Regions from separate parts of the Peribacillus sp. TE19612 genome, predicted to be linked through region 3. Evidence: riboswitches for the same ligand, from Rfam matches in the RefSeq annotation. Region 3 holds a riboswitch; each other region holds the start of a gene.

Region 1 (7,120 bases), on a different contig from region 3:
ATATGTATGGATTGATTCCAATAGCGAACTCCCCTATAAACCGGGACCCTTCATCAATATTCAGGATTTGGTTCATTTCAGGGTCACGATTGGAAGTCGCTTTAATGATTTTCCCCTTTTTGAAGTTTAATTCTATGTCACTAAAGGTGATTCCTTCATAGGTTGTGGGTGTGTTGAAGGATATCCTTCCATTGAGACTATCTTTTATGGGTGCCGTAAATACTTCCCCATCCGGTAAATTCTTTTTTCCGGCACATATGACGGCCGTCATGCCTTTGATGGAAAAGGTCAAATCTGTCCTTGGTGAAACGATCCTGACTTTGTCAGTACGTTGCATCAATTGTTTTAACGGCTTCAAAGCCGCCTCCATTTTCCCGTAATCCATTGTGCATACGTTCAAAAGAAAGTCTTCGTACCTATTGAAGGTCATGCCGGCTTTTTGCGCTGATGCCTTGGTGGGGTAATTAAGTAAGACCCAACGTCGGTTGTTTACATAAAAAAGTGTAGGGGAATTCATGGCCTCCCCTTGAAGACGGTGCCTCTCGATGGGAACATCAGTCATTTCCGCATTGTTTTCTTCCCCAGTGATGATGATGACCGCATCGATATCCGTATATTTCTTCAAGGCCCATTGTGAAGCTGTGTCAAGCTGCTCCTTCACATTCCCTAGTAACAGGTGGCGGCTTATCTCATCGTCCTCGAGTTCCACATATGGATAAGCACCCACTCTGTATATTTCATCAATCAACTCTTTCAATAATGGTTTCGTGTTGATATGCCCCCGTATGAGGATTCTCTCTTTAGGCTGTAATTGTATCGAATGATGAATCAGCCTGGCTGCAAGCTTCGTTATCCTCTCATCCTTCATCTGCCTATCCCTTATTTTTCGAGTTCGCGAAGAGTTTCAAGCGCTTCTTCGACGTGGCCTTTAACCTTTACTTTACGCCATTCTTTGACTACATTTCCAACCTTATCAATCAGGAAAGTTGAACGTTCAATGCCCATATACTCCTTGCCGAAGTTCTTTTTCAATTGCCAAACATCAAATGATTCAGCTGCTTCATGATTTTCGTCAGCCAGCAGCAGAAAAGGCAATCCATGTTTTTCGATGAATTTTTCATGACGTGCCGCTGGATCTGGGCTGATACCAAGGATGACCGCGTTCAATTCCTCGAATTGCTCATTATGGTCCCGGAAATCACAGGCCTCCGTCGTGCAACCTGGCGTCATGTCTTTTGGGTAAAAATATAAAACAATGTTTTTCCCCTTAAAATCCGATAGGGAAACCATTTCACCATTGTTTGCAGGGAGTTTGAAATCAGGTGCTTTTTCTCCAATTTTAACAGTCATATTGAACCCTCCATTTCTTTCATTATGGTAAGAGTACCCAATAATCGAAAGAAACACAACTTTCATTTATCCTTCCTATCTTTCTGCTCCAGATCGATCACCGTACGAATCACGAACGCTGCCGGCAGTGTATACCCAATGAAGGCCTGAATGGTAGCTATCATCCTGCCCATGCCAATCGGGGCTATATCTCCATACCCTACAGAAAACATCGTCATCGCACTAAAATAAAAAGAAGTCTTCAATTGTTCATAGAAAGTCCCATCCAACCGATTGCCCATATCAAGAATCACCGAATGATTCTGAAGCTCGTATAATAAATATATCAGTGCAAATCCAACTAATATCGTCGCATATAAATTGCCAAGCCACAGCATATCCTCAAGAGAAAACTTCTTTCCTCCCGACTCAACAAGAAATAACGTACGAATGCTCATCACCATGCAAAAAATGATTCCTGCAATCAAGATGTAGAAAGTCATCCCCCACGCCCCATTTCAAAACGCCACTCCCTCTATACATACTCCCTGTCCAAACAATATATTCTTTTTTAGGAATCAGCCTTATCACCGACAAACTTTAAACGGAAACTTTCCCGAATCTTTTTTCCATGTTGACCCTTTTGGTCGGATATGTTAAGATTGTCTAAATTTTTATAATAATTTTTATTTTATAAATATTTGACCTGCAAACAATTAACAAGGCAGGTTTTGCAAAATTTCATATGTGGAAATAGGTTCCTAATTTTCATTAGGATTAAAAGGGAAGTCCGGTGTAATTCCGGCACGGTCCCGCCACTGTAATGGGAATGTTAGCGTCAATCAATATGCCACTGATCAACGGATCGGGAAGGCCAGCCGCTAATGATATTCCCTAAGTCAGGAGACCTGCCTATCTCGACAACACTGTTTTAACCTACGGGAGATAGGGAGGTGTTAGGGACCTTATAATTGTAAGGGGCATTTTGCATGCCTCTTTATTTTAAGCATTTCTAACTTTCTTTTTTGACGGTTAGGAATGCTTTTTTTATTGTTCGAACAAATGAATGTAGGAGGATGGGAATTTTGAAAAGCAGCAGTTTGGGTTACCCTCGAATCGGGGAAGATCGTGAATGGAAACGTACATTGGAAGCTTACTGGTCCGGTAAAATCGATGAAGCGGAATTTACGTCACAACTAAAAGCCATCCGTTTAGGCAACTTACAAAAACAGAAGCAACAAGGCATTGATATCATCCCTGTCAACGACTTCACTTTTTATGATCAAATGCTCGATATGTCCGTCATGTTCGGTCTTGTTCCTGAACGTTATTCAGCATATGAAGGCGGAAGCGTCCCCCTTTCCGTTTATTATTCAATGGCCCGCGGAAACAATGATGAAGTCGCTTCCGAAATGACGAAATGGTTCAATACGAACTATCACTATATTGTCCCTGAATTAAAACTGGCACAGCTTACTTTAACAGAAAATAAACCACTTACAGCATATCGGGAAGCCAAGGAAAAGCTAGGAATCGAAACAAAGCCCGTTTTGATCGGACCTTATACTTTCCTCTCCCTTTCAAAAGGCTTCAATAAACAAGAAATCCCTGGCATCATCCTGAGCCTGCTTCCCCTATACACGCAAATCCTGCGGGAGTTGGAGCAAGAAGGCGTGAAGTGGGTTCAAATGGACGAACCTTCCCTTGTTTCATCCATTTCCAAGGATGATATGCAAACCGTTACTTACCTCTATGAAAAACTGAATGAAGCAGCACCAAACCTGAACATCATGCTACAAACATACTTTGATGCGGTGGAACATTACCAAGAAGTCATCGAATTACAAGTCCAAGGGATCGGTCTTGATTTTGTACATGATAAAGGGAGGAATTTAAGTAACCTTGAGGCATTCGGTTTCCCGAAGGACAAAGTGCTTGCAGCGGGTGTGATTGACGGAAAAAACATTTGGCTATCTGATTTATCCCAAAAAATCGAATTGATCGAGACACTTAAGAAACAGGTAGCCGAGGACCAAATCTGGCTACAGCCCTCTTGTTCCCTGCTTCATGTCCCGGTGACCGTTCGTAATGAAACCGCCCTTTCAAAAGAAGTGAAAGAGGCCCTTGCTTTCGCTGATGAGAAACTTGAGGAAATCACACTTTTGGTCAAAGGGAATAATCAAGGCATTGAAGCAATCGCCGAAAAAGTCGATGCCAATATATTTACGATTCAAACGTTAGCCAATTCAAATGTCCGTAATCACGGGTCTGTACAATCCAATGTCGAAAAGGTTAAAACCAGGACCGCCGGCCGTCAGCTTCCATTTAAAGACCGTTACCAAAAACAACAGGAATTTTTCAAATTGCCTTTTCTCCCTTCGACTACAATCGGCAGCTTTCCGCAGACATTTGAAGTTAAACAAGCACGCGGGAAATTCAATAGAGGAGAATGGACAGCCCAGCAATATGAAACATTCGTTAACGAAGAAATCGGCAGGTGGATCGAAATCCAAGAAGAAATCGGTTTGGATGTTCTCGTTCACGGGGAATTCGAACGGACGGATATGGTTGAATACTTCGGCCATAAATTAGGCGGATTCGTCTTTTTAGAAAAGGGTTGGGTACAATCCTATGGGTCCCGCTGTGTGAAACCGCCAGTCATCTACGGCGACATCCATTTCATCGAACCGATGACAGTCAAGGAAAGTGTATACGCACAATCACTGACGAAGAAGACGGTGAAGGGAATGCTGACAGGTCCTGTTACGATTTTGAACTGGTCATTTGTCCGTGATGATATTTCCAGGGAGAATGTTTGCTATCAGCTGGCGCTCGCTTTGGAAAAAGAAGTCATTGCCTTGGAATCTGCTGGAATTAAAATGATTCAGGTTGATGAGCCTGCACTTAGAGAAGGTCTGCCATTGAAAAAAAGCGATCGCGACGAGTATTTGAACTGGGCAGTGAATTCATTCTTGATATCCACATCAAGCGTGGAGGATACAACCCAAATTCACACGCATATGTGCTATTGCGACTTCAACAGTTTCATGGACGTCATCTCCTCCCTCGATGCCGATGTAATTTCCATCGAAACATCCCGCAGTCATGGGGAGCTCGCTTCCGCATTCGAGGAAAAAACATATGAAAAAGGCATTGGCCTGGGGGTGTATGATATTCACAGCCCTCGTGTGCCGGCAGTGGAAGAAATGGTCGATATGATTGAACGGGGCATAAAGGTATTGGATAAAGACCAGTTTTGGATTAATCCCGACTGCGGCCTGAAAACAAGGGGTATCCCGGAAACCGTCGCTTCCCTGAAAAACATGGTCGAAGCAGCAAAAATCGTCCGTGAAAACCTTTTAGTAAACCAACAGGCAAATGATTGAGAAAAACGTTGCCCATCCAACACAGCAGTCACGGACTTTTTTAACCGACCTTGTTTTTCCACCGGATACAAATCATCATAATACCATCTTTGGCGGAAAAGTAATGGCCTATGTTGATAAAATAGCTTGCATTTCCGCTATGCGCCATTGTCGAAAACCCGTTGTGACTGCTTCAAGCGACTCTTTTGATTTTTTGGCCCCCATCAAAACAGGGGACGCGATCAACCTTGAAGCTTATGTCACCTGTGCTCATCGCACATCAATGGAGGTATTCGTGAAAGTGGAACGTGAGAACCTATTAACAGGTGAAAAACAGCTAACGGCACGCGCTTTTTTAACGATGCTTGCCATTGATGAAGACGGTAAGCCGACAAACGTACCTCAGGTCATTCCGGAAACGGAAGAGGAAAAACAGCAATATGTTCAAGCCCAAGCAAGATATATCGAAAGAAAGAAAAAACGGAACTAAACAAAAACCCCTTCAACATGAATGCTGTTGAAGGGGTTCTTTCAGTTCCCTGCCCCGCGGTACCTCTTCACTCCCTGATTCCATATGAAAACGGATATCACGAAAAAGGCAACCCCAATTACAGGTGTGGCAAATGCATATGCATACCACTCTTCTTTTCTTAGGAAATAAGATGCCGGATAGACACCGACAAACGCAAATGGCAGCACCCATGTAAGGACAAAACGGATGACCTTATTATAAATATCAACAGGATAGCGCCCGTAGTTCCCGATATTGTACATCATTGGCATGATGGATGTTTTCGCATCCGACCAGAACCCAATGCTTGCTATCGCAACGAATATGGCTGCATAGGCAAGGGCACCGCCTATTGCAAAAATGATGAAAAGAATCGGGTCATACCACGCAAGCTGCAGATCCAATGAAATCCCCGAATAGAATATGATGATCAAACCGGTCACAACACCAAATAACGCTTCAAGTTCGATTCTTTCTAAAATGACTTGAAACAGGCTATGGATCGGTCTTGTTAATATCCGGTCCATTTCACCTTTGACGATATAGCGGTCATTAAAGTCCCAGATGTTGAAAAAGGCTGAAAAAAGGGCGAATGGGATAAGGAAAAACCCATAAATGAATATGATTTCTTCACGGCTCCAGCCGCTTAAAAATTGGGTATGTCCAAAAACGACTAAGATAAATACCAGATTCACGACCTGATTGAGCAGGTCAGATAGGATTTCCATGAAGAAATCCGCTCTGTATTGCAATCTTGTTTTCATATATTGACTCACATATTGAAAAAACATCGATACATAAAACATCCCGTCAACCTCCTTGAATAATCAGCTGTTTTTTTGCGACTATCCATAAAAGCTGAATCGGTATTATGAGAATGATGCACCAAATTAACTGCTGTAAAAGCGCCATGCCAATTTCGCCTGAACTGTAACCGTTCGTAAAAATCATGCTTGGTACATAGCTGATCCCTTGAAAGGGTAAATATTTCATCACTTCCTGCGCCCATATCGGGTAGAAACTGATGGGCAGCAGCAGACCGGAAAATAAATCAATGATAACCCTTTTAGCGCGGATTAATCCGGCATTATTATATAAGAAAAAGGTAGTGATTCCCGTCAATAAGTTAATTTGTGTATTGATGATGAAGCTGAACAGCAATGAAATGCCGAACATCCCCCACGTAGCCGGCTCATGCGGCAATTCGATAGGAAAAATGAAAGCTACCAGCAGCATCCCCGGAATCGAGAAGAAGAAGAAACGGAATATCCCTTCCCCAAGTCCTTGCATCGTTTTCATGCCTAAATAGTTATAAGGCCGGATCATCTCAATGGCAACCTTGCCGTCTTTAATCTCAGTGGCGATTTCGCGGTCAATATTATTGAAATAAAAAGCGCGCGCCATCCATGCAACTGCGACATAGGTTGTCATCTGCATGCTTGAAAGTCCTTCGATGGAGCTTTTTTCTCCATATATCGCATTCCATAAGAAATAATAAGCACCGATATTAATGCTATAAATTAAAATGCCAGTATAATAATCCGTTCGATACGCAAGCATCATTAAAAAACGCATGCGGATCATGGCAAGATACTTCCCCATGGCCCTCCCCCTTCTTGATAGACACGTTGTTTCTTAATGATAAGAGAGTCAGACAGTGCCTTCTTCGTAAATATTGCGAACGATCTCTTCAATGGACGTTTCATGTATTTTGATGTCTTTTATTTTAAAATGAGATACGACAGCTGAAACAAGCTGTGAAATATGATCACCTTCTTCTTTCAACAAGGCAATGTAAGTTTGACTTTTCTCATCATAAACCCAGTTAGCGGTAAATGGGAGCGCTAATGATTGTAATTCCTTCAATGCGATCGGCTCGATGAATTGAAAATGGATCTGTTTTTCCTCAGCCCAG
Region 2 (7,120 bases), on a different contig from region 3:
CATTTGTTTGGGAGTGAATTGTTTATTCGCCACACCTGGACTAACGGCAAGTTCGAACACCGACTCCATTTTTTGCTGAACAACCGGCTTAATGGATTGCTGAACGGCTTGACCCTTGACTCTTGACAGGGCCTCCATTGCCATTTCGAAGGAAGCTTGCTTCTTTTCAGGTGCTTTTGTAAGTAAGCCAACTCCTCCAGCGGACTCGGGTAAGGCTTCTTGATCTAATGCCCACGGTTCCGCTTCTTTTTGCAGTCGCTGATGCGGCTTCAAAGTTTGCTTTTCCGAATTCAACGTATATTTTCTTTGATAGCCTCTTGGTGTGATGATTTTGTCGTCATATAAAAAGGTGGATGAATTACCGATAATGACGGTGGTCAACATTCCAATATCGTGATTCAACATATCCTTCAAATTGGTAATGACAATATCCTGCCTATCGCGATAAGCACTTTTCACCAACCCGACAGGTGTATCCGGCGAGCGGTAGCGAAGGAGAATTTTCTGTGTTTCAACAATTTGCCGGGTCCGCCTGCCGCTGCGCGGATTATACAGTGCAATGACAAAGTCTGCCATTGCAGCTGCTTCAACCCTTTTAGCGATCAGTTCCCAAGGAGTTAAATGATCACTGAGGCTGATCGTACACGAATCGTGCATGACAGGCGCCCCAAGTAAAGACGCACATGAGTTGATTGCTGAGATGCCAGGAATGACTTCAATGCCCACTCCAGTTTCTTCTTTCCAGCCTTTTTCAATCAATACTTCATAGACCAACCCTGCCATCCCGTAAACTCCGGCATCCCCACTGGAAATCACCGCCACTTTCTTTCCCAGCTCCGCTTGTTTCACCGCTTCCTGTGCACGTGATACCTCTTCGGTCATCCCCGTACTAATGATCGTTTGATCTGTTAGCAGTCCCTGAATGAGTTCAACATAAGTTTTATAACCAATGATGTAGTCACTTTCTTGAAGGGCTTCGACGGCACGTTTGGTAATGTGTTCAAAATTCCCGGGCCCAAAGCCCACGACGAATAATTTACCGTTTGTACTCATTAAGACATCTCCTTTTACGCTTTGTTCTTTGAAATACCCGTATGAGCAGGAAAATCTGGATTAGGGGTCATTTCCCCGTCTTTGTATTGATAGATCATCTGTGGAACAAACTCACCATCATCGATATTACTGACGATCTGCCGACCGAAATCAGGCGTTTCCACTCGATACCAGTTTCCTTGGGGATAGGCAATAACTACGCAGGCATCCTTACATCTCCCGTTACAGCGTGTCCTCGTTGTATGGATTTTCAGATCCAGTCCTTTTGAAGCAATTTCATCGCGAATCGCTTGGGTTACTTCTTCCCCGCCCTTTTTCATGCAGCTGCTCCCATTACAAATCAACAGATGCGTATTTGTACCCGTCAAGTTCCAAGTAGTCATCTTCTTCCTCCTGAGTTCAGGGAAAAGGCAAAATAAAAAACCTTAACATAAGAGTCAAGGTTTAAAAAAACTATATGAATGAGGAGCCAAAGGCAAGCTTGCCAAATCCTCCCAAAATCGTCATAGTCCTTCTACCTTTCCCTCCGAAAAGTATCATGCAATTTTAAAAGCAGGTTTCCTGGCTTACGCTTCATTTTACTTTGTCCCTTCCCGGCATCATGCCAGTGGCTATCGACAATTTCATCAGCGTTTACAGTAGCGGGGGCTGCATCGGATTTTCACCGATTTCCCTATTATCCCTTGATTATTCATACAAGGGCACTTTTAAAATGAAATATTTGGTTTTATTATACATTTCCAACTAACTTAATCTATCATATAACAACTTTGTCAAAATTCAATAGTTTATTCCGACTGTTTAGAAAAGTTTAAACGTGTAAAACCAGTTACAATCCTTTCCTCGCAACAAACTTCGACCCAAAAAAAAAGATAGTGTAGCTGGAATTATTTCTTTATGGTACACTATACGAGAATTTTCTAAATAATTACATAAGTTTCATGGTGTTGAATTTCTCGGAATTCAGCTTAAAAGGGAAGCCGGTGAAAATCCGGAGCGGTCCCGCCACTGTAAAGGGAAGTTCCATTACTTTAACTTTAATCCACTGTCAAATGAGATGGGAAGGATGTAATGGGATGATGAACCAAAGCCAGGAGACCTGCCATGAAGCGTGAAACTGTTTCAGCCTACGAGGATGGGCGTGCGGATCAGGCAGAATGGCCCAAGGTTGGTTCATGTTGCAAAATTCCTGTTCATTACGCACTTCTTTCCTTTGAGAGAAGTGCTTTTTAGTTTGGGCGCCGCTTTTCTTCTCAAGATTGATCAGAACAATTAAAAGTGTTGAAAGGAGAAAGAATGAAAAGAACCAATTGGAAAATTATTTATTTTGTCATTTTACTGCTTTTTGTCCCGAAACGGGCATTGGCCATGCATATCATGGAGGGCTTTTTACCCATAGAATGGGCTATATTCTGGTGGGCCGTGTCGCTTCCATTTTTAATCCTGGGGTACCGGTCCATTAGGTCCAAAGTAAGGGAAAACCCAGAAACAAAAATGATACTAGGCCTATCGGGCGCATTTGTATTTATATTATCGGCCCTAAAGATTCCTTCCGTTACGGGAAGTTCTTCGCACCCTACCGGAGTTGGTTTAGGTTCCATACTATTCGGACCATTGGCCATGAGTGTAGTCGGCTCCATCGTTCTGTTATTTCAAGCTGTTTTACTGGCACACGGAGGTTTGACGACATTAGGGGCCAATGCATTCTCCATGGCCGTTTGCGGACCGTTCATTGCTTACTTTGTCTTCAAGGGCGCAACTAAATTGGGGTGGTCTTTTTCACTTGCCGTATTCTTGGCAGCTGCTTTTGGGGATTTGGGCACCTATGTGGTAACTTCTGTTCAACTTGCTCTTGCTTTCCCTTCCGAGGTAGGAGGATTCATGGCCTCTTTCAGTAAATTTGCAGGGATTTTTGCCCTGACCCAAATTCCCTTGGCCATCAGTGAGGGGTTATTGACAGTCGTCGTAATGAATTTCTTGAAAAAATACAATCTAGGCGAATTGAAATTGCTGCGAGTTTTATCTAAGGAGGCCCGTTAAAATGAAAAAAAGTTTACTGCTGCTTTTCCTGGTTGTCATTCTTGCAACCATACCGTTAATCACCCAACAAGGAACGGAATTTGGCGGTGCCGACGGCGAAGCTGAGGAAGCCATCACTAAGATCCAGCCGGAATACAAGCCATGGTTCAACAGTATTTGGGAGCCGCCAGGTGCAGAAACCGAAAGCTTATTATTTGCGCTGCAAGCTGCAATCGGAGCTGGTTTCATTGGGTATTTCATAGGTGTAACGAGACAAAGGAATAAGCAAACCAAACAAGAAATTCCCGAAAAATCGAAGCATGTTACTCATTGATAAATATGCCTATTTCAATGGGCTAAAGGATGTACATCCGTTGGAAAAGATGGTTTTTGCACTCTCTCTTTTGCTGTTTTCGTTAACGGTAAGGGATATGGCCGTTTCGCTCATCACTTTTACGGTGATGAGCGCTTTAATCATTTTTGCGGCAAAAATCCCTCTTTCTTATTATCTTAAATTACTTCTATTACCAGGATTTTTTATACTATCAGGAACCATTACCATCCTTTTTTCTTTCACTGGTAAATTCACTTCGATTTCGAATATATGGTGGTCCTGGAAGATCGGGAATTGGCAAATATTCATCAGCGATGACAGCTTTGGTACGGTGGCCAATTTGATCACTGTCGTATTCTGCAGCATCAGCTGTTTATATTTCCTTACCTTAACTACACCCATTACCGTCATCCTATCCGTGCTGCGAAAATTTAAAGTGCCTTCGTTATTGGTCGATTTAATAGAATTGACCTATCGATTCATCTTTATTTTTTTAGATACGGCTTTGGCCATTCACCAATCACAAGCTTCACGGCTGGGGTATGGTTCGTTTAGGAAAGGCATTCGATCTCTCGGATTACTAATTTCATCATTATTTTTAGGAGTATTGCAGCGCTCTGGACAGTTGACGATGGCCATGAACGCAAGAGGCTATCAGGAGAACCTTTCCTATATCGAGGATACTTACACCTATTCCTCACGCAATTGGCTGATCGCGATTGTCATACTAGGAAGCTTAATCCTTATTAATGGATATTTGTAAATTGGAGGCAACCCAACAATGGACGAGCATATTTTTCATATAGAAGGCCTCACCCATCAATTCGCAGATGGGACCTTCGCTTTAAAAGGACTTTCGCTAACGATCCAACAAGGTAAAAAAATTGCATTATTAGGCAATAATGGTGCTGGCAAATCGACTTTATTCCTCCATTTAAATGGTCTATTACAACCTACTGCAGGAAGGATCAGATTTAAGGGCAAGAAAATGAAATATGACCGGAAAGCATTATTATCATTACGAAAGCAAGTCGGTATCGTTTTTCAAGATCCCGACTCTCAGCTCTTTTCCGCTAATGTACAACAGGATATATCGTTTGGACCAATGAATTTAGGATGGGATAGAATTGCAGTCCAGGAGAAAGTAAATTGGGCAATGGCTGAAACGGAAGTAACCGAACTAAAAGATAGACCTACCCATTTTTTGAGCCTTGGGCAAAAAAAACGGGTCGCCATCGCAGGGGTACTTGCCATGGAACCCGATGTCTGGCTCCTGGACGAGCCTACCGCTGGATTGGATCCTTATTTCTCAAGACAGATCATGAATCTGCTGGACAGTATTCACCACCCTGACAAAACGATAATCCTCTCAACTCATGATGTTAATTTGGCTTACCAATGGGCTGATGAAGTCGTGGTCATGAACGATGGTAAGGTCATATACCAAGGGGACCCTGTTTCCGTTTTCCATGATGAAGACGTTTTGCTGCAGGCACATCTGGAGAAACCGTGGGTTTTTGAAATGTTTCAAGCCCTTCTTCAATCAAGGAATCTTGCAGAAAGGTACCTTTTCCCAAGAACGAAGGAAGAATTGCTTCAAAATTTGGAGACAGAAAAGATTTATTAATTAATTATCCCCTAGCTTCTGCTTTCCTGAAGCTAGGGGATCTAACCGATATATTTTAGAAATAGCGGGCGATAATCCTCCCTAAAAAACAAAAATCCCAGTATTACTTTTCTTCCTTTTCTTTTGTAATCTCAATATCTCTTCCATTTACATCATCAATGACTGCCTTTATCTCGCCTTCCGCATAAGTATCCGAGACTTGTTCGTGGGTTCGAGCCAGTCCAGTAGATAAAGGATCTTCCCGTTTATAATCGCTGACATCATATAATCTCCCGGCAACTTCTGAAGATTCATTTTTTGATTGCTTGCTATCCATTTTTTTCACTCCTAGTTTTTAAATCATCATTGCAGTATTAAAGACAAAGGTATTTTGTGTAAAAAACGAAGCAATATTCAATAATGATGAAAAAAGGAGGGAAAAGACAAAAAAGCTTACAAGTAAAAACCCCTTTCACGGACTTACTTGTAAGCTTAATGAGAATTTAGGCTTCCTTCTTCACATCCACATTATCGGATGGGTCACCCCAACATTCCACATTCTTCAAACCTTTAATATTGTTCACATGGAAAACTGGATTTTTCCCACTTTTCTTTTGCTTTTGATAATCCGCCAGTGCAGCAAAAGCAATTTTCCCTAGTAATGCTATGGCGATTAGGTTGATAATGGCCATAAGGGCCATAAGCATATCAGCCAGTCCCCAAACAAAGTCCAGTGAGGCAAGTGAACCGAATATCACCATTCCTACGACTGCGACGCGATAGATGTTTAACCAAACCTTATTTTCATTGATGAAGCCAATGTTCGACTCTCCATAATAATAGTTGCCCACAATTGAGCTAAAGGCGAATAACAGGACGATAATGGCAAGGAAAATACCTGCCCAAGATCCCAATGCCGTTCCGAGGGCATTTTGGGTAAGGACGATTCCATCCGTTTCCTTCGATGTATAAAGACCGGAAAACAAAATGATGAAGGCTGTCGAGCTGCAAATGATGAGAGTATCGACAAAAACACCTAGTGACTGAATGAGACCTTGCTTGACGGGATGACTGACATCAGCCGTCGCACCAGCATTTGGTGCACTACCCATCCCGGCTTCATTTGAAAATAGGCCGCGCTTGATTCCCTGCATCATGGCAGCTCCCAGTACTCCGCCAGCCACTTCTTTTATTCCATCGAATGCACTTTCAAAGATCAATGCAAAAACACCAGGTAACTCAGTAATGTTCATGATGATGATAATCAACGCCACTATCACATAGGCTCCTGCCATGATCGGAACGATGACTTCAGATACCTTTGCAACCATCTTGATCCCGCCAAAAATGATGACAGCCGTGACCATAGCCAAGATGATTGCTGTAACCCACTTTTCAATCCCAAACGATTCGTTGAATGCGCTCGTAATCGTATTGGCTTGTACCGAGTTGAAGGCCAGTCCAAATGTAAGCGAAATCAACACAGCGAAAGTGATGCCCATCCAACGGGCATTCAATGCCTTTTCCATATAATACGCTGGACCGCCGCGGAATGCATCCCCATCCTTGACTTTATAGATTTGAGCAAGTGTACTTTCAATGAATGCGGAAGCTGACCCGATCAGCGCTATTAACCACATCCAGAAAACGGCTCCAGGTCCGCCCGTCGTGATTGCGATGGCAACACCCGCAAGGTTACCCGTTCCTACCCGCGATGCCGTACTTATGCAAAATGCCTGAAAGGATGTAACACCTTTTTTATCCGCAGCAGCCCCTTCTCCCAAAAGCCTGAACATTTCCCCTACCATTCTGAATTGGACAAATTTCGTGCGGACGGTAAAATAAAGGCCCAATCCAACCAACATGATGATCAATATGGAAGACCATAACACATCATTTGTCCCACTAATAAATTTTTCTAACATCTCCATTAAACCAAACCCCTCTACTTAACTTTAATATTATTATAAAAACATATACAACTATAATTTATTTCCCGGTTCATTGGGGAGATAAACAAATGAAACCCATAAAAAAAGGAAATTCCGCATGAATCTCCAATACAATAATATATTATATCCTAACACTCCATTTTTTTCATTCATGAA
Region 3 (7,120 bases):
ACTTGCATCCCAATGGAAATGGGTTCGTTTACGCAGGGCATATGAGAAAAAAAGACACTGACCGTAAAGGGTTTATCAATATACGTGACTATAATGAAGCGGAATTAAAAGAATTGATCCAAAGAAGCGTGGATTACCTATCTGAACCTCCGGCTGAAATCGAAGAAGAGGAAAACGAGTTCGCTAGGTTGGAAGGGGCATGGATTGGCCCTGAAAAGCAAGAGCTTACACTTCAAAAGGAAGACCTGCTTTGGAATGTTTATTCAGGGTCGAATCTTGAGGAATGTTTCGAAAGTCCGGTTGAGGCGGAGCGCTACTTATTGGACGAAGGCTTCCGACAAAGCAAGAAGAGGAATATGTAGAATTTTAGGATAATTTGTCGGTTGATTTCCGGCGATAATCTTGTTTTTTTAGGATTTTCCATGATATAATATGAGTAATTATTTTTGTTCGGAAAAGTTTGATAGAAGGATTTACTGTAATAGGATTCCTCTTGAAACATTATCCAGAACCAAAAATAGTAATAAAATGGATTTTTCCAAACACAGGAGGAACTATCATGGTACAAGGTAAAGTAAAATGGTTTAACGCAGAAAAAGGTTTCGGTTTCATCGAAGTTGAAGGCCAAGACGATGTATTCGTACATTTCTCAGCTATCCAAGGTGAAGGCTTCAAAACGCTTGAAGAAGGCCAAGAAGTTTCTTTCGAAATCGAGCAAGGCGCTCGTGGACCACAAGCTGCTAACGTTCAAAAATAATTGAACGCATATAAAAAAAAGACTCCGATTTTGGAGTCTTTTTATTTTTCCTTTTTTTCGGCGATTTCCTTTAATGCTTTGTCCAATTTTTCTTCGATCCGTTTAGTACGATTAAAATGCCCTGACAGGAAAAACACGATGAATATAACGAATGCGACAAGCACTAGCATGAAAAGGATAGGCAGGAACTGTGTTACATTCTCAGTCATTGGATATCATCTCCTTTTTTCTCCATTATACTTCATGCTTACCGTTGCTATGATTGAGGGAGCCGAGTTTTAAAAAAAACACTGAAAGGGGATATGCGAAAACGCATATCCCCTTTCAGTCAGTTCTGGAATAGCGAGGCGAACTTTTGAAGTCTGTGCAGGTCTGATTCTTGATACATCTGTTCTATCTTCAATGTCACCAATAACTGGCTCTTGGCAAATAGCATGTCCCGGAAATGATCGACCGCCCCACAAAAATGATTATAGTTGGTTTCGCCAGTGCCGAAGACTCCCGTTTTCAGGCAAGCAATAGGCAACTGTTCCAGTTCTTTATAAAAGGCAGCTGATTTAGCGGGAAGCTCCCCATTGCCCCATGTATAGGTGCCGACGATCAATGCATCATAATCCGGCAATGTACGTAAATCGAATTCATTCATTCGATATAGGAAAGCCTCAGGTAAAAGGGCAGCGAGGGCTTCGGCAAGCGCTTTTGTATTGCCGCCGGCAGAATGATAGACAATGGCAATTTTACAGCTCATCGAACCCATTGCTGGCATTAACTTGACTGTAAGTCCTTGACTTCTGTTCGAAGAAATCGGTTTTGGTAAGGCCGATGGATTCATCATCGAACGTTTTGATCCATGGCATCGGGTTCTCGCCATACTCTTTATACAAATTTTCAAGGCCTAGCATACGTAACCGTTTGTTGGCGATATATTCGATGTACTCATTGAATTCTTCCAAATCGAGATCGGCTTTCGTTTGGATATCTTCGAGCATATATTCAGACCATTCCTTTTCGAGTTCGACTGCCTTTTCAATCGTTGTATAGATGAACTTCATGTTTTCTTCATTATTTAACTCAGGATATTCATACATCAAGATTTGAACGAGCATGCCAATGAAATCGAAATGGACCATTTCATCGCGATGAATATAGGATATCATCGTAGCGGAACCGGTCATTAGATTTTGGCGTCCTAAATTATAATAAAAGGCGAAAGCCAGATAGAAATAAATCCCTTCAAGGTTCGTTGAATGGATCAGTGCCTCGAATAAATGCTGAGGGCTGGGATCGTCCACGAACGTTTGATAAGCATCAACGATCGGTTGGTTACGCTTAATCACTTCAGGATGTTCTTTAATGCGGTCGAAAAGCTGTTTTTGCTTGCCTACCGGGATCAAGGAAGCAAGGATATAGGAATAAGACTCATTATGGATCGATTCCTGCTGGGCCATGTTGGCCAGGATAGCTTTTGCCGCCGGATCTTTGATGTACCGAAGGATCTCTACTAAAGTGGGCGTTTGAAGACTGTCCATTCCAGCAATCATCGTAAGGATATCGAGAAAAGCGTCCTGGATATCTTCATCCAATTCGCCCCACTGCTTTTTATCCTGAATCATGTTCACGCTCGAAGGCTTCCAAAAGTTATTGATGAGCTGTGTATAGGTATCATAGAATTTTTCATACTGAATATCGTTCCAAAGGAGGAAGCCTGAAGCTTCTCCTTTGAAAACACCGGTTGCCTTGGTTGGATGCGTCGGTTCGAGCATCCGAATTTTTTTTATATGATTGGTCATTCGTGAAAACTCCTTTAAGAATAGATTACTGGGCCATGATTGACGTTAACTTGAACAGCTTTCACAGGCATTGTCATATTCGGAAGACGTCGAACGAACATAATACGTTGATTTCAACCCGCTTTCCCATGCTGTTAAATGGATATCCAACAGGACCTTCGCTTTGATTGTATTGTGTACATACAGATTAAAGCTGATTGCTTGGTCAATATGGCGTTGGCGGGCTGCATTTTGCCTGATGCTTTCCAGTTGATCCAAATTGAATCGCGTCTTTTTATAATATTCATACGTATTTGGCGTCAAGCCTGGTGCGGTCACCTTGAATTTGAAGTTTTTCTTTTCTTCGTAAAATTCAATTTCATACAAAGGATCGATTCCATCCGTGGAATTACCGATTTTGGCTGTCGATGAATTAGGGGCAATCGCCATTAAATAGCCATTACGGGTCCCGTGCTCCTGCACGTCTGCTTTTAAATCCAGCCATTTTTGATCTGTATAGTCACGCAGTTCGAAATAGTCCCCTGTATGCCAATCAGAACCTTCAAAATATGGGTAAGATCCTTTTTCCTTGGCCAATTCATTGGATGCCTTGATAGTTAAGTAAGCGATCTTTTCGTATAAAGCATCTGCATAGTGAACAGCCTCATCGGATTCCCAATAAATATTCTGTGTGGCAAGTAAATGATGCCATCCAAACGTTCCTAAACCAATTGCCCGGTACCGTTTGTTCGAGATGGATGCTTGTTTGACAGGAAGATTATTCACATCAATGACATTGTCCAGCATACGGATCTGAATGGGAATCAATCTTTCCAGAACATCGCTGCCCACCGCTCGTGGCAAGTTAATGGATGAAAGGTTGCAGACAACGAAATCGCCGCTTTTACGAACTACAACAACATCTCCATCTTCTGTTTCATATTCATCCGTAATCGTCGAAGGGCTTAGGTTTTGGGCAATCTCCGTGCAAAGGTTAGAACAATAAATCATACCTCTATGTTTATTCGGATTCTTCCGATTCACTTCATCGCGGTAGAACATATACGGTACGCCTTCTTCTAATTGAGAAATCATGATGCTTTTCATGATGTCCATCGCATTGATTTTTTCAAAGCTATAGTTTGGAAGCGTGCCATTTTCTGCGGCCTCGACAGCAAGTGCATAATGATTCCTGAAGCTTCCTTCGCCTTTCTTTTCGTCATAAAGATCTTCAAGTGAAAATCCAAGGGTTTGCTTAACGGTATGCGGATCGAAAAGATACCATTCTTTTCTGTCGCGTACAGCCTCCATGAATAAATCCGGTATGCATACACCTGTAAAAATATCATGTGCTTTTAATCTGTCATCCCCGTTTTGAGTCTTCAAATCGAGGAAGCTCATGATATCTTTATGCCAGGCATCCAAGTAAATCGCGATGGCACCTTTACGTTGACCCAATTGATCGACACTTACAGCTGTCTGGTTGAATAGTCGAATCCAGGGCGTAGTGCCGGAACTGTTTCCAGAGAAACCGCGGATATCGGAACCAAGCGAGCGAACCTTACCGACGTAAAGACCGACACCACCGCCGAATTTAGATACTTTTGCCGCATCGTAGTTTGATAGGTAAATTCCGTCAATGGAATCTTCAATTGCGTCGATAAAGCAGGAGCTTAACTGTCCATGTGTTTTACCTGCATTGGAGAGTGTAGGAGTCGCAACGGTCATATAAAGGTTGGACATGGCCCAGTATGCTTCTTTTATCAGTTGCAGGCGGTGCTCCGTTTTTTCCATTCGCATGATTTCCATCGCGATGATCATGAAACGTTCTTGTGGCAGTTCGAAGACCTTGTCCTTTTTTGGGCGGGCCAGATAGCGGTCATTCAATAAGTAGATGCCTATGTAAGAGAATAATTTATCTTTTTCCGGGTCGATCACCGATCCCAATTCCTCAATTTCCGCTTTTGTATATGAAGATAGCAGTTCTGGTTTATAAATGGGATAACGCTGACCTTCCGATAGCTGGGAGAGTTCTGTGATCAGCTCATAGAATGGGCCATAACTCTTGCCTTCATATCCTCGATTGGCTTGTGCATCCCTATACATTGTATTCAACAGTTCTGCTGCAGCAACGAAAGTCCAATCCGGAGCATCGATATCCACGCCTTCAAGAGCGAGCTGAATCAGTTTTTTTGATGCCTGTTCTTCGGTTGAGTCACTTTTGCGATCAAGCCATTTTGTAAAACGCCTTTTGAACTTTTCCATATCGAGACGGCCTTCGAATTCCTTCGATAACGTCTCAAGCTGGATGGATTTCGCTTCTGTGTCATTTTCACTTATGGTAGAGTTATATGTTTGAGTCATTAATAATCCTCCTTGTTAACTTCCGCTAAAATAAAAAAACCGCCCAAAGAATTGAGCGGATCAAACGATAGAATAAAAGAGCCATGAAAAAATAGCCGTTATACTATCGTTTCATCATCTCAATCCCCGAAGAATAAGAAACGTGAAAAATTCAAGGCAGGTCTCCTGACTCATGATCATCCTACTTTGAGTCCTTCCCGTATAGAGAGCTATACAGTGGTTTTCTCATTTCGTCACATTTACAGTTGCGGGGACAGTTCCGGGTTTACACCGGATTCCCTTTTCAGCCATCACTGGCACCTTGGATTATAAAAATTCTATATATAGTTATTGGAATTGTTTATGTAATCAATATCTAGTATTTATGCTTATATTATCGTAAGCCATATACGATGATAATTCAACTAATATATTTGAAAAAAACCAACCCTTATCTATTGACAAAGTGATGGAAGAGGATAGGGGAATGAAAGATTTTATGGGGGAATGGATAAATCAAGCGCTGATTTTACGGGATTTTGTGTTAAAATAAAGTGTCTAGTTAAGGTGGCTCTCCCTTATTGCGGTGAGGGGATTCGCGGAAAAATATTTATGAAAAAGGGGATAAAATCTTGGAAAAAGTATTAGTTTTTGGACATAAAAACCCGGATACAGACACAATCTGTTCAGCAATCGCTTATGCAGATCTGAAAAAGCAGTTAGGTATCAACGCTGAACCAGTTCGTCTGGGTGAAGTGAATGGTGAAACTCAATATGCATTGGACCAATTCAAATTCGATGCTCCCCGTCTTGTGGAAAAAGTTGCAGGGGAAGCTGATGGCGTAATCCTGGTCGATCATAACGAACGCCAGCAAAGTGCTGAAGATATTGACCAAGTCCGTGTGTTGGAAGTTATCGACCATCACCGTATCGCTAACTTTGAAACAAGCGATCCATTATATTACCGTGCGGAACCAGTTGGCTGTACGGCAACCATCTTAAATAAAATTTATAAAGAAAACGGCATTGAAGTCCCTAAAGCAATCGCAGGTCTTATGCTATCTGCCATCATTTCCGATTCTTTATTGTTCAAATCCCCGACTTGCACGGAGCAAGACGTTGCCGCAGCAATGGAACTGGCTGCCATTGCGGGAGTCGACGCTGAAAAATATGGCTTGGAAATGTTGAAAGCGGGAGCTGACTTAAGCGACAAAACGATTGCCCAGCTCATCACTCTTGATGCAAAGGAATTCTCCATGGGAATGGCTAAAGTGGAAATAGCACAGGTCAATGCTGTTGATCCGAACGAAGTCCTTGCTAAGCAAGCTGAATTGGAAGCGGCGATTGAAGCGGTCATCGCAGTGAAGGAATTGGACTTGTTCCTATTCGTCGTAACGGATATCCTGACTAATGATTCCGTTGCCTTGGCCCTTGGTAAAGCGGCATATGCAGTTGAAAAGGCATATGACGTTTCATTAAACAATAACATCGCCGTGTTGGAAGGCGTTGTATCGCGTAAAAAACAAATCGTGCCGGTCTTAACCGACGTATTCAGCAAATAATACAGGAAAAGGGTTGCTCATTAAAAACATGGGCACCCTTTTTCTGTACATTCAAGAAAAAGACTCAACCATCCCATTAAGGGTGTTTGAGTCTTTTTTCTTAATTTAAAGATTCCTTTTCTTTTTCATAGGCGATGACAATCAATTCTTTATTGGCTTCCTCGCCAAGTTTGCTTTCAAAGCTTTTCAGTTCATTCAATAAATCCGGTGACAGATTTGCTGCCGTATAATCCTGTTCTGGTGTCATGCTTTTCGCTCCTTTCAAAAGGAAATGATTCATGTTATCTATTTTGTCGGTTTGAAAAGTTTCTATTCAGCAGAATTTTACTTCTTTAAGATATTTTACTTTCTGAGGTGGCGAGTTTTTCAAGCAATGTCGAACTTTCTTCATCGAGTCCTTGGACTTGGACAGGTATTCCCAAGAGCTGATATTTAAGAATAACCGTATCGACAGCACCGACTGCGGAAGCATCCCAGATCTTGGAATGGGAGAAGTCGATGACGATTGCATCGGCTTTTTCCTTGAAGTCGAACTTTGAAACAAAGTCCTGGACAGAAGCGAAAAATATTTGTCCGCTGATACGATAAGTGATTTTCTTAGCCTGGATGTCTGCCGTTTTCTCTACTGCCACTTTAGAAATTTTAGCCGAGAAGAAAATCATGCTCAAAAGCACTCCGGCAAATACCCC

The links. A riboswitch is a leader RNA that binds a small molecule or an ion and turns the genes downstream of it on or off. The one in region 3 is predicted to bind cobalamin.
Region 1: linked by a shared signal. The riboswitch ahead of metE (5-methyltetrahydropteroyltriglutamate--homocysteine S-methyltransferase) and the one ahead of ACZ9AO_RS07215 (ribonucleoside-diphosphate reductase subunit alpha) in region 3 are both predicted to bind cobalamin.
Region 2: linked by a shared signal. The riboswitch ahead of ACZ9AO_RS01605 (energy-coupling factor ABC transporter permease) and the one ahead of ACZ9AO_RS07215 (ribonucleoside-diphosphate reductase subunit alpha) in region 3 are both predicted to bind cobalamin.

What each region holds. Positions count from the first base shown of each region.
Region 1 covers NZ_JBWCCL010000005.1:5,273-12,392, forward strand. Annotated here, with positions in the region: gene ACZ9AO_RS10240 (aminopeptidase) at 1-868, opposite strand, end outside; gene bcp (thioredoxin-dependent thiol peroxidase) at 880-1,350, opposite strand; gene ACZ9AO_RS10250 (potassium channel family protein) at 1,413-1,832, opposite strand; cobalamin riboswitch at 2,068-2,259, shown strand; gene metE (5-methyltetrahydropteroyltriglutamate--homocysteine S-methyltransferase) at 2,406-4,715, shown strand; gene ACZ9AO_RS10260 (acyl-CoA thioesterase) at 4,708-5,184, shown strand; gene ACZ9AO_RS10265 (ABC transporter permease) at 5,226-6,011, opposite strand; gene ACZ9AO_RS10270 (ABC transporter permease) at 6,016-6,807, opposite strand; gene ACZ9AO_RS10275 (ABC transporter ATP-binding protein) at 6,856-7,120, opposite strand, start outside.
Region 2 covers NZ_JBWCCL010000001.1:336,644-343,763, reverse strand. Annotated here, with positions in the region: gene cobJ (precorrin-3B C(17)-methyltransferase) at 1-1,053, opposite strand, end outside; gene ACZ9AO_RS01610 ((2Fe-2S) ferredoxin domain-containing protein) at 1,068-1,436, opposite strand; cobalamin riboswitch at 1,588-1,777, opposite strand; cobalamin riboswitch at 1,979-2,174, shown strand; gene ACZ9AO_RS01605 (energy-coupling factor ABC transporter permease) at 2,350-3,093, shown strand; gene ACZ9AO_RS01600 (energy-coupling factor ABC transporter substrate-binding protein) at 3,095-3,406, shown strand; gene cbiQ (cobalt ECF transporter T component CbiQ) at 3,393-4,169, shown strand; gene ACZ9AO_RS01590 (energy-coupling factor ABC transporter ATP-binding protein) at 4,188-5,033, shown strand; gene ACZ9AO_RS01585 (YozQ family protein) at 5,137-5,349, opposite strand; gene ACZ9AO_RS01580 (alanine/glycine:cation symporter family protein) at 5,516-6,943, opposite strand.
Region 3 covers NZ_JBWCCL010000003.1:260,059-267,178, forward strand. Annotated here, with positions in the region: gene ACZ9AO_RS07190 (hypothetical protein) at 1-362, shown strand, start outside; gene ACZ9AO_RS07195 (cold-shock protein) at 560-757, shown strand; gene ACZ9AO_RS07200 (hypothetical protein) at 799-966, opposite strand; gene ACZ9AO_RS07205 (flavodoxin domain-containing protein) at 1,086-1,523, opposite strand; gene ACZ9AO_RS07210 (ribonucleotide-diphosphate reductase subunit beta) at 1,495-2,547, opposite strand; gene ACZ9AO_RS07215 (ribonucleoside-diphosphate reductase subunit alpha) at 2,593-4,890, opposite strand; cobalamin riboswitch at 5,029-5,209, opposite strand; gene ACZ9AO_RS07220 (manganese-dependent inorganic pyrophosphatase) at 5,502-6,431, shown strand; gene ACZ9AO_RS07225 (hypothetical protein) at 6,532-6,678, opposite strand; gene ACZ9AO_RS07230 (SulP family inorganic anion transporter) at 6,764-7,120, opposite strand, start outside.